Regions from separate parts of the Shimwellia blattae DSM 4481 genome, predicted to be linked through region 1. Evidence: predicted binding sites of a transcription regulator. Region 1 holds the regulator's gene; each other region holds the start of a gene.

Region 1 (3,441 bases):
CGAATTATTTTCAGTCGCCCGGAGTGTAAGGAGTGCAACCCGGCTTGTGAAACGCTAATATTTGCCAGCTCCATTCAAAAATTTTCAAGGCAAATTATGTGGTCAGAATACGCGCTGGAAGTGGTGGATGCAGTCGCCCGTAATGGCAGCTTTAGCGCAGCTGCTCAGGAGCTGCACCGGGTGCCTTCGGCCATCAGTTATACGGTCCGGCAACTGGAAGAGTGGCTGGCCGTGCCGCTGTTTATTCGCCGCCACCGGGATGTGGAACTCACCCCTGCGGGGCGCTATTTCCTGCAGGAAGGGCGCGGCGTTATCAAAAAAATGATTGCCACCCGCCAGCAGTGCCAGCAGATAGCCAACGGCTGGCGTGGTCAGCTGGCGATTGCGGTGGATAACATTGTCCGCCCGGCGCGCACCAGCCAGCTGGTGTGTGATTTCTACCGCCACTTTCCTGATGTGGAGCTGCTGGTCTCTCTGGAGGTGTTTAACGGGGTATGGGATGCGCTGGCAGATGGCCGGGTTGAGGCGGCCATTGGCGCGACCCGGGCCATCCCCGTGGGGGGGCGCTATGCCTTCCGGGATATGGGTATGCTGCGCTGGCACTGTGTGGTCGCCAGCCACCACCCGCTGGCCCAGGTCACCACGCGCCTGGGGGACGACACCCTGCGCAACTGGCCTTCACTGGTGCTGGAAGATACCTCCCGCTCCCTGCCCAAACGCACCACCTGGCTGCTGGATAACCAGCGGCGGCTGGTGGCGCCGGACTGGGCCGCCGGGGTGGCCTGTATCAGTGACGGGTTATGTATTGGTATGGTCCCGGAGCATATTGCCGCCCCCCGGGTGAACAGCGGGGAGTGGCGGATACTGACGCTGGAAAATCCCTTCCCGGATGCGGCCTGCTGCCTCACCTGGCAACAACAGGAGTCGTCACCGGCCCTGAGCTGGCTGCTGGAGTATCTGGGGGACAGCGCCACCCTGAATCAGGAGTGGCTGCGGGTGCCGGAAGAACCGGCACCGACGGGGGATTAACGGCGATAATCGAGGAACGGGCCATCGGCCACTGAACGGCGCTCCACCAGACGGGGGTGCACCTCGATGGTTCTGGAGTCTTCGCGCTTATTAATGATGCGATCGAGCAGCATATTAAAGGCCGTCTCCCCCAGGGAATCTTTCGGCTGGTGGACCGTGGTCAGCGCCGGGGTAAAGTAGCGGGAGTGGCGGATATTATCGTACCCGATCACTGAAATATCCTGCGGCACGCGCAGGCCCATTTCATCCGCGGCACAGATAGCCCCCATGGCCATAGCGTCGCCGCCACAGAAAACCGCCGTCGGGCGCTGGGATGAGGCCAGCAACTGCTGCATGGCCCGGTAGCCGGACTCCGGCTCAAAGTCGCCCTGGACAATCCAGTGTTCCGGCAGGGTGATCAGCGCCTCTTCCAGGGCTTTACGGAACCCGGCCAGCCTGCCGGCCCCGGTATTGCGCTCCAGGGGCCCGGGAATAACCCCGATCTCCCGGTGGCCGCGCTCAATCAGATAGCGCCCGGCGATATAACCGCCCTGGAAGGCGTTATCAATCACGGAGTCGGTAAAATCGGCTTTGGCTTCGCCCCAGTCCATGACCACCATCGGAATATGGCGATACTCCTCCAGCATGGCGAGCAGTGACTGGGGATATTCTGAACACATAACCATCAGGCCATCGACCCGTTTCTGAGCCATCATGGACAAATAGGCGCGCTGTTTTTCCTGGTTATTCCAGGCGTTGCCGAGGATCAGCGTATAGCCGCGGGCAAAACAGTTTTTTTCTACCGCTTCAATGATCTCAGCAAAGTAGGGCGCTTCACTGCTGGTGGCCAGCAGACCGATCGATTTCGTGTGATTCACCTTCAGGCTACGGGCGACGGCGCTGGGTGAGTAATGTAGCTCTTTAATGGCTGCCCATACCGCGTTGCGTGTCTCTTCCGCAACAAACCGGGTTTTGTTAATCACATGTGATACGGTTGTGGTGGAAACGTTTGCGCGTTTCGCCACATCTTTAATTGTCGCCATGAAGTATTACTCCGGCCCCTGTCCTGACCCGTTGAAAAGTAGCCGGGTAATCGTTTGCGTTTCCTTAGCGGATGCCGCAACTCTCTGGTTGGGCCGGGCCGGGGAAGTCAACGCAAAAATGCGAAAGGGCGTAAATAGATAGTTCGTCATAAATTAGCGGGGGATTGTGGACGATCCTGGCTAAAAGGGGAAGAGGGAAAATGCAGTTTAGTGAAAAATCAGGTAATATTTTTAACGATTACCGCGATAAATAACTCACCCGTCTCCCCCCGGGGAGCAAAAGGAGCAAGAGATGAGCACAGAGCTGAGATACGCATTAGTGACGACGGTGGTCGCACTGGGGCTGATTGTCGCCGCAGCATTCACCGCTATTCTGCACTAAATTGCGCAACAGGCCGCGGCACACCGGTAACAGGTGCCGCGCTTCCTGGCGGTTTTGCGCAACACCCGCACCGGATTTTTCCTGACTGAGCAATACTCTTTTCCATAAATGCGGCTTTTTCTTCAGGTCATCTGCTGAGATGATGCTGAACAGTTTTTTAACATCTGGGATTTATCACTGTCTATCCGGGGTTTTCACGGCGAGCGTTGCTGTCCGGCAATGGCTGTCTCCCCCTGACCGGAGTTATTCATGAAAATTAATTTTCCACTTCTGGCGCTGGCTATTGGCGCTTTTGGTATCGGCACCACTGAGTTTTCCCCCATGGGGCTGTTACCGGTCATCGCCCAGGGCGTTGGGGTGTCTATCCCTACGGCGGGTATGCTTATCAGCGCTTATGCCATCGGGGTTATGGTGGGTGCACCGCTGATGACACTGCTGCTGGCCCAGCGCGGCAGGCGTAATGCCCTGCTGTTGCTGATGGCTATCTTCACCCTTGGTAATGTGTTGTCGGCGCTGTCGCCCGGCTACGCCACGCTGATGGTGTCCAGAATAATCACCAGCCTGAACCACGGGGCATTCTTTGGTCTGGGGTCTGTGGTGGCGGCAAGCCTGGTGGCAAAAGAGAAGCAGGCCAGTGCGGTTGCCACCATGTTTATGGGGCTGACGATTGCCAATATTGGCGGGGTCCCGGCGGCCACCTGGATGGGGAATGTGATTGGCTGGCGCATGTCGTTTCTGGCGACCGCAGGGCTGGGGCTGGTGGCGATGTTAAGCCTTTACCTCTCCCTGCCTGCCGGTGGTGCCGGGCAGCGGCCGGATGTGAAAAGTGAGCTGGCTGTACTGATGCGCCCGCAGGTGCTCAGCGCGTTACTGACCACGGTACTGGGGGCCGGGGCGATGTTTACCCTCTATACCTATATCGCGCCGGTGCTGGGGACCATTACCCACGCCTCTGCCGGGTTTGTTACTGCGATGCTGGTGCTGATCGGTGTTGGCTTCTCCCTCGGG
Region 2 (3,441 bases), 1.4 Mb from region 1:
GTCGGCCACGCCAGCAACGCGCCCATGGCGATTTGCATTAACGGCAGTGGGATCTGAAACGGGAACATGCGTGCAGCAACCCCGGACAGTGACACCATCAGGGTCAGAATGAGGATAGTAAAAAATATTTCCATGCTTTCCGTAGTCTCGCTTATATCAGTTGGTGCAGACAGCAGGCCATCTCACTACTAATAGAACTTTTTTTAACGCCAATGGAAAGCAGATAGCACCGAAAAGCACAGGAAACGACAATGGGCCCGCAGGCCCATTGTGCAACAAAGCATTAAATTATAATGAAAACAGGCTATTAGCGAAGCGTGATTAAATCGCCCAGCCACCGGCATAAAATGCCACCAGCGCGACCGCAATCACCACCGTGCCCAGGTTCAGTTTGCGCCACTCGCCGGACACAATCCGCCCGATAACCAGGGTGGCAAACCCTATCATGATCCCGGTTACGATGTTGCAGGTCAGCACAATAAACACCGCCGTTACCAGGCCCGCCATGGCATCAACAAAATCGTTAAAATCGATCTTCGCCACGTTGCTCAGCATCAGCAGGCCCACATACATCAGGGCGGGCGCTGTCGCGTAGGACGGCACCAGATACGAGAGCGGTGAGAGGAACAGAATCAGCAGGAACAGTACCCCAACAGTCACCGCCGTTAACCCGGTTTTACCGCCCGCCGCTGTACCGGCAGCTGATTCGATATAGACCGCGGCCGGGGCCGCCCCGACCAGGCCCGAGAACACGCTACTCAGGGAGTCGGTGGTCAGCGCTTTGCCGCCATCAATAATCTGCCCGTCTTTGTCCAGCAGATTGGCCTGGCCTGCCACGGCGCGGATGGTCCCGGTGGCGTCAAATACCGCTGTCATCACCAGCGCCAGTACGCTTGGCAGGATAACCGGGTTCAGCGCCCCCATAATATCCAGGCTGCCAATCAGCGACTGGCCGTTCGCGTCTTTGAGCGACGGCATGGCGAAAATACCGCTGAAGTGCACCGCCGGGTCAAAAATCAGCCCAATCACCGAAATGCCGATGATCGTCAGCAGAATGCCGCCCGGCACGCGCAGTTTTTCCAGACCAATGATCACCGCCAGCCCCACCAGGGACATGATCACCGGGAAGCTGGCAAAATGGCCCAGCGCCACCGGCAGCCCGTCGAGGGGGTTTTTGATAACCAGGCCCACGCCGTTTGCGGCAATCAGCAGCAAAAACAGGCCGATACCGATACCGGTTCCGTGTGCGACCCCCATCGGCAGATTACGCAGGATCCAGCTGCGAATACCGGTGGCGGAAATAATGGTAAACAAGACCCCCATCAGGAACACGGCCCCCAGCGCCACCGGCACACTGATATGCTGGCCCAGCACCAGGCTAAATGCGGTAAACGCGGTCAGCGAGATGGCGCAGCCAATCGCCAGCGGCAGGTTCGCCCACAGCCCCATAATCAGGGAGCCTACCCCGGCAACCAGACAGGTGGACACAAACACTGCGGCAGGCGGGAAACCCGCTTTACCCAGCATCCCCGGCACCACAATCACCGAGTAAACCATGGCCAGAAAGGTCGTCAGACCGGCAACCACTTCCTGGCGGACCGTGCTGCCACGCGCAGAAATTTTAAACCAGGCGTCAAGCGAGCCGCCCGCGCGCGGAGAAGGAGTAGACATAATAAGACATCCCCTGATGTTTTTATGATGCGGTCTATTACGCGTGGCGGGCGGGGAGGCAAACGCTCAAACACCCTTTGTTTTTACACCCTGAAACCGAGGCAGCCACAGGGACGCAAACGTTTAACTCCGCGCATAAAAAAACCGGTAATTTTGAAGCCAGCGATTATCCTGTCATCTGGTGGGGTATTCAACCAAACTTTATCGTTTGCGGAACGAAACCCATGCGTTTGGCGATTTTTTAACCTGATTATGCGCAAACGTTATCGTCTCTGCGCAATTCCGGGCCAGAAACGGCGAAAAAAGTGCTACCCGGCCCGCCCGGGGATCGAAAACGGCCCGCCGCGCAGAAGTGCGCTTTGCCACCCCGGGCGCAGCTGCGCTTTACGCCACCAGGCCTGAAGATGCGGAAGATGCTCCGGCGCTTCCCGGCTCAGTAATGCCGCCACCGGGAAGCTCATCTGAATGTCGGCGGCGGAAAACTGCCCCCCGGCAAACCAGGGGTGATGGGCCAGATGATGCTCAATAAACCCGGCATGGTTCGCCAGCTGCGGGCCCAGCCAGGCTTTATGCAGCCCCCCGGCCAGCGCTTTGCCGGTCGGGCGCAGCAGCCAGGGCACCGGTGCCCGGCTCAGCAGCACCAGCGCCAGGCTGAGGGTCAGTAGCGGCATCAGTGAGCCTTCTGCGTAGTGCATCCAGAAGCGGTACTGCAGGCGCTCAGCGGGGAGCGACGGGCGCAGACGCTGGTCGTGGTCATAGGTTTCCTGAAGGTACTCAAGAATCGCGCCGGACTCGGCCAGAATATGGCCGTTATCCTCCAGCACCGGGGATTTCCCCAGCGGATGGATTTTGCGCAGCGCAACGGGGGCCTGCATATCGGCTTCCCGCCGGTAGGTGACCAGCTGCCACTCAAGGTTCAGCTCTTCCAGCATCCACAAAATGCGCTGGGAGCGCGACTGGTTCAGGTGGTGTACGGTTATCATCCTCCCTCCCGTTTATGGCGCCGGTGAGATTCGGGTGCACACAAAAAGGGTAGCAAAAAAAAGCGCCATTCCGCGCCCGGGAGGTGGTGATTTTTTAAACAGCGATTATACTTTAATTATCGATGCAGGCCGGAACCTCCCGAGTAGCACCAGATTGACTGAGGGGCATCGACGTCGGGGGAAACCCTCCCGTAGAGCGGGATAGAGCGAAAGACAAAGACCGGAAACAGCTAAAGCGCCTGCGGGCGCTTTAGCTTTTTATGCCGCTACTCTTCCAGCAGCCGCGCCCCGGTGCCCTGCTGCCCCAGCGCATCGTTCGGGTTGCGTAACGGGCAGTCTTTTCGCGACAAACACCCACAGCCGATACAGCCATCCAGCTCGTCGCGTAACTGCTCAAGGGTGTGAATACGCCGCTCCAGCTCGTCACGCCAGCGGGAAGAGAGCTGCTGCCATTGCCGGGCGGTAATATTTCCCCCTTCCGGCAGCACAGCCAGCGCATCCGCAATGGTCGCCAGCGGAATACCGATCCGCTGGGCAATTTTAATAATCGCCACATAGCGCAGGACATTACGCGAGTAGCGGCGCTGGTTACCCCCATTGCGGGTACTGCTGATAAGCCCTTTACTTTCATAAAAGTGCAGCGCAGAGACCGCCACCCCGGTACGCCGGGATACCTCCCCCGGGGTGAGGAGCATTTTGATACGTGCAGGTTTCTTTTCCAAAATGGGCTTTACCTCAAGTTAACTTGAGGAATTATACTCCACGCCATTAACCCGCGCGACAGGAA
Region 3 (3,441 bases), 140 kb from region 1:
GATGTTTGTCGCCTGTGCGGGCGTTAACGCCTGGCTGCTGCCAGCCTATAAGCTGTCGACCATCCGCACCCCGCTGCGTGAAGGCATGGGCCGGGTACTGCGCGACCGGCGCTTTGTAACCTATGTGCTGACCCTTGCGGGGTACTATATGCTGGCGGTACAGGTGATGCTGATGCTGCCGATTATGGTTAACGAAATCGCCGGCTCCCCGGCGATGGTCAAATGGATGTACGCCATTGAGGCGGCCCTCTCCCTGACCCTGCTCTACCCGGTAGCCCGCTGGAGCGAGAAGCACTTCCGCCTTGAACAGCGCCTGATGGCCGGGTTACTGGTCATGTCCCTGAGCATGCTGCCCATCGGCATGACCAGCAATATTCAGCAGCTGTTCTCCCTGATTTGCCTGTTTTACATCGGCTCCATTATTGCCGAACCGGCCCGGGAAACGCTGGGGGCCTCCCTGGCTGATGCCCGGGCCCGGGGCAGTTATATGGGGTTCAGCCGCCTGGGGCTGGCCATTGGCGGCGCGCTCGGTTACGCGGGCGGCGGCTGGCTGTATGACACCGGTAAACAGCTCCGGCAGCCGGAGCTGCCCTGGGCGATGCTGGCGGCCATCGGGCTTATCACCTTACTGGCGCTGTGGTGGCAGTTCTCCGCCCGCCACCAGCCCTCCCAAATGCCGGAAGCCGGGAACTCCGGGAATTAATGTTTTTTTTTATTGTCTGATAGCGGCAGGGGATCGCCTGTACTGTATGTTTTGCACCCGTAACGTCAGCGCACGTTACCAGAATAAACGGATGCCCGGAGTAGAAACATGACGCGTTTTTTTATCGCCGCAGTAGTGCTCATCAGTGGACTGGTGGTGGGATGTAACCAGCTAACCCAATACACCGTCAGCGAGCAGGAGATAAACCAGGCCCTGGCGAAGCAGAATAACTTCTCCCGGGATATCGGGGTTCCGGGCCTTGCCAACGCCCACATTACGCTGCGTAATCTGGCCAGCCAGATTGGCCGCAGTGAGCCGGATAAAGTCATGCTCACCGGGGATGCGGATCTGGATATGACCTCACTGTTCGGTAACCAGAAGGCGCAAATCAGCCTCACCCTGCGCGCCCACCCGGTATTTAACCAGGAGCAGGGGGCGGTCTATCTGCAGGAGATGGAAGTGACCAGCGCCGATGTAAAACCGGAAAAGATGCAGGCGGTGCTCCAGACCATCACCCCGTATCTTAACCAGGCGCTGCGCAACTATTTTAACCAGCAACCGGCCTATGTACTCAGCGCCGATCGCAGCAAAGGGGAAGCACTGGCGAAGAAATATGCCAAAGGGCTGGAGGTGAAACCCGGCGCTATTGTTATCCCGTTTGTGAAGTGATCCCTGTCGCGGGGGGCTCCCCCCGCCTCTGTTTGCCGGTTTTGTTAACGGAAAAACGTGCAAACGAAAACGTTTCCGCTTATCCTTAGTGCCCGGCAAAAAACAGCCATAACTGTCCCTCTTACGCCGGAGCTCACCCGATGACCGTTTTCAACCAGGTTCTTAAAATTCGCCGCCCAGATGACTGGCATATCCACCTGCGGGATGGGGAAATGCTGAAAGCCGTGGTGCCCTGGACCAGTGCCCATTACGGCCGCGCTATCGTTATGCCGAACCTGGTGCCGCCAGTTACCAGCGTTGAGGCCGCAATAGCCTACCGCCAGCGTATTCTGGACGCGGTGCCCGCCGGGCAGCAATTTGAACCGCTGATGACCTGCTACCTTACCGATACGCTCGATCCGGCAGAGCTGGAGCGCGGAGCACGGGAGGGGGTCTTTACCGCCGCAAAACTCTACCCGGCCAACGCCACCACCAACTCCAGCCACGGGGTGACCAGTATTGACGCCATTATGCCGGTGCTGGAGCGGATGGAAAAAATCGGCATGCCGCTGCTGATCCACGGTGAAGTGACCCATGCGGATGTGGATATTTTTGATCGTGAAGCGCGGTTTATTGACAGCGTGATGGAGCCGCTGCGCCAGCGCCTGCCGGGCCTGAAGGTGGTATTCGAGCATATCACCACCCGGGAAGCGGCCCACTATGTGCGCGACGGTAACGCCCTGCTGGGGGCCACAATCACCCCTCAGCATCTGATGTTTAACCGTAACCATATGCTGGCCGGTGGGATCCGCCCGCACCTCTACTGCCTGCCCATCCTCAAGCGTAACGTTCACCAGCAGGCACTGCGTGAGCTGGTTGCCAGCGGCTGTGAGCGGGTCTTCCTCGGCACCGACTCAGCCCCCCACGGGCGGCTGCGCAAAGAGGCCAGCTGCGGCTGCGCCGGGTGCTTTAACGCCCCTTCGGCGCTGGGTGCCTATGCCACGGTATTTGAAGAGATGGGGGCGCTCCAGCACCTGGAAGCCTTCACCTCACTGAACGGCCCGCGCTTCTATGGCTTACCCCTTAATGAGGGCGTCATTGAGCTGCGCCGCGTGGCCACAACTGTACCGGCAGAGATCCCCGCCGGTGATGATGTGGTCATTCCCTTCCTGGCGGGCGAAAGTGTGGCCTGGTCAGTGGCCGACGCCTGATTTCACCGCCCATCATTGACTGCTTGCCAATCTCTCAGGATAACTGTATAAATATACAGTTATCTTTTTTGGGAGAATCAGTATGCGTGTAGAGGTCACTATTGCCAGAACGACGGTGCTCCCCCCGGGCGCCGTTGATGCGCTCAGCCTGGAGCTGGCCGCGCGTATCAACCATCACTACGCTGACAGCGAAAACCATGTGCAGGTGCGTTACGCCAGCGGTAACAACCTGTCGGTTATCGGTGCCGCTAAAGAAGACAAAGACCGCATCAGCGAGATCCTCCAGGAAACCTGGGAAAGCGCCGATGACTGGTTCAGCCCGGCATAACCGGGTCCGTTTCCTGAACGAACGCGGCGTTGCGCCATATGATGACCCGCTGTCGCTCTGAAATGACGTTCGTTCTTTTTTGCCGGGCACGCCGCCCGGCCTTTTTGATGATGAATCATTATTTTTATCATTCCGCGCTTTTTCAGATTTCTTTTTTTCTCAATCCTGCTCTGACACGCTGAAAAAATAATCAGATACGCATTTTATGCACCGGAATAGCCCCTCCTTGCGGCAAATTGTTCATTTGTCAATCGGAATGGAAATTAATTCACCACCCGCGGCTGTAGTATTTATTTACCGCATCTGACCAATCTCTGATATAATTACGTTGCTTCTGAAGAAAATGCATTAACCTCGCTGTCGTTGTCATTAACACGTATTAAGGGGGTTATGATGGAAAAAAATAACGAAGTCATCCACACACATCCCCTCGTCGGATGGGATATCAGCACAGTAGACAGCTATGATGCGCTGATGCTACGCCTGCACTACCTGACACTGAACAAGCCAGACACGAAAGAAACCGAGGTTGGCCAGACATTGTGGCTTAC

The links. Region 1 encodes PurR, which represses purine synthesis genes. Its sites were predicted from a motif close to CANGCAAACGTTTGCNTG; they were not measured.
Region 2: EBL_RS17640 (NCS2 family permease) is a predicted target of PurR. The motif match lies at 1,784-1,801, and genes of this name have one in related genera.
Region 3: pyrC (dihydroorotase) is a predicted target of PurR. The motif match lies at 1,435-1,452, and genes of this name have one in related genera.

Annotation. Positions count from the first base shown of each region.
Region 1 is NC_017910.1:2,348,272-2,351,712, reverse strand. Features, by position in the region: gene punR (DNA-binding transcriptional activator PunR) at 97-1,029, shown strand; gene purR (HTH-type transcriptional repressor PurR) at 1,026-2,051, opposite strand; gene cydH (cytochrome bd-I oxidase subunit CydH) at 2,344-2,433, shown strand; gene EBL_RS11075 (MFS transporter) at 2,683-3,441, shown strand, end outside.
Region 2 is NC_017910.1:3,763,628-3,767,068, forward strand. Features, by position in the region: gene EBL_RS17635 (Na+/H+ antiporter) at 1-134, opposite strand, end outside; gene EBL_RS17640 (NCS2 family permease) at 322-1,671, opposite strand; gene EBL_RS17645 (glutathione S-transferase family protein) at 1,980-2,654, opposite strand; gene soxR (redox-sensitive transcriptional activator SoxR) at 2,921-3,376, opposite strand.
Region 3 is NC_017910.1:2,484,267-2,487,707, forward strand. Features, by position in the region: gene mdtH (multidrug efflux MFS transporter MdtH) at 1-703, shown strand, start outside; gene EBL_RS11730 (lipoprotein) at 812-1,372, shown strand; gene pyrC (dihydroorotase) at 1,513-2,562, shown strand; gene dinI (DNA damage-inducible protein I) at 2,645-2,890, shown strand; gene bssS (biofilm formation regulator BssS) at 3,284-3,441, shown strand, end outside.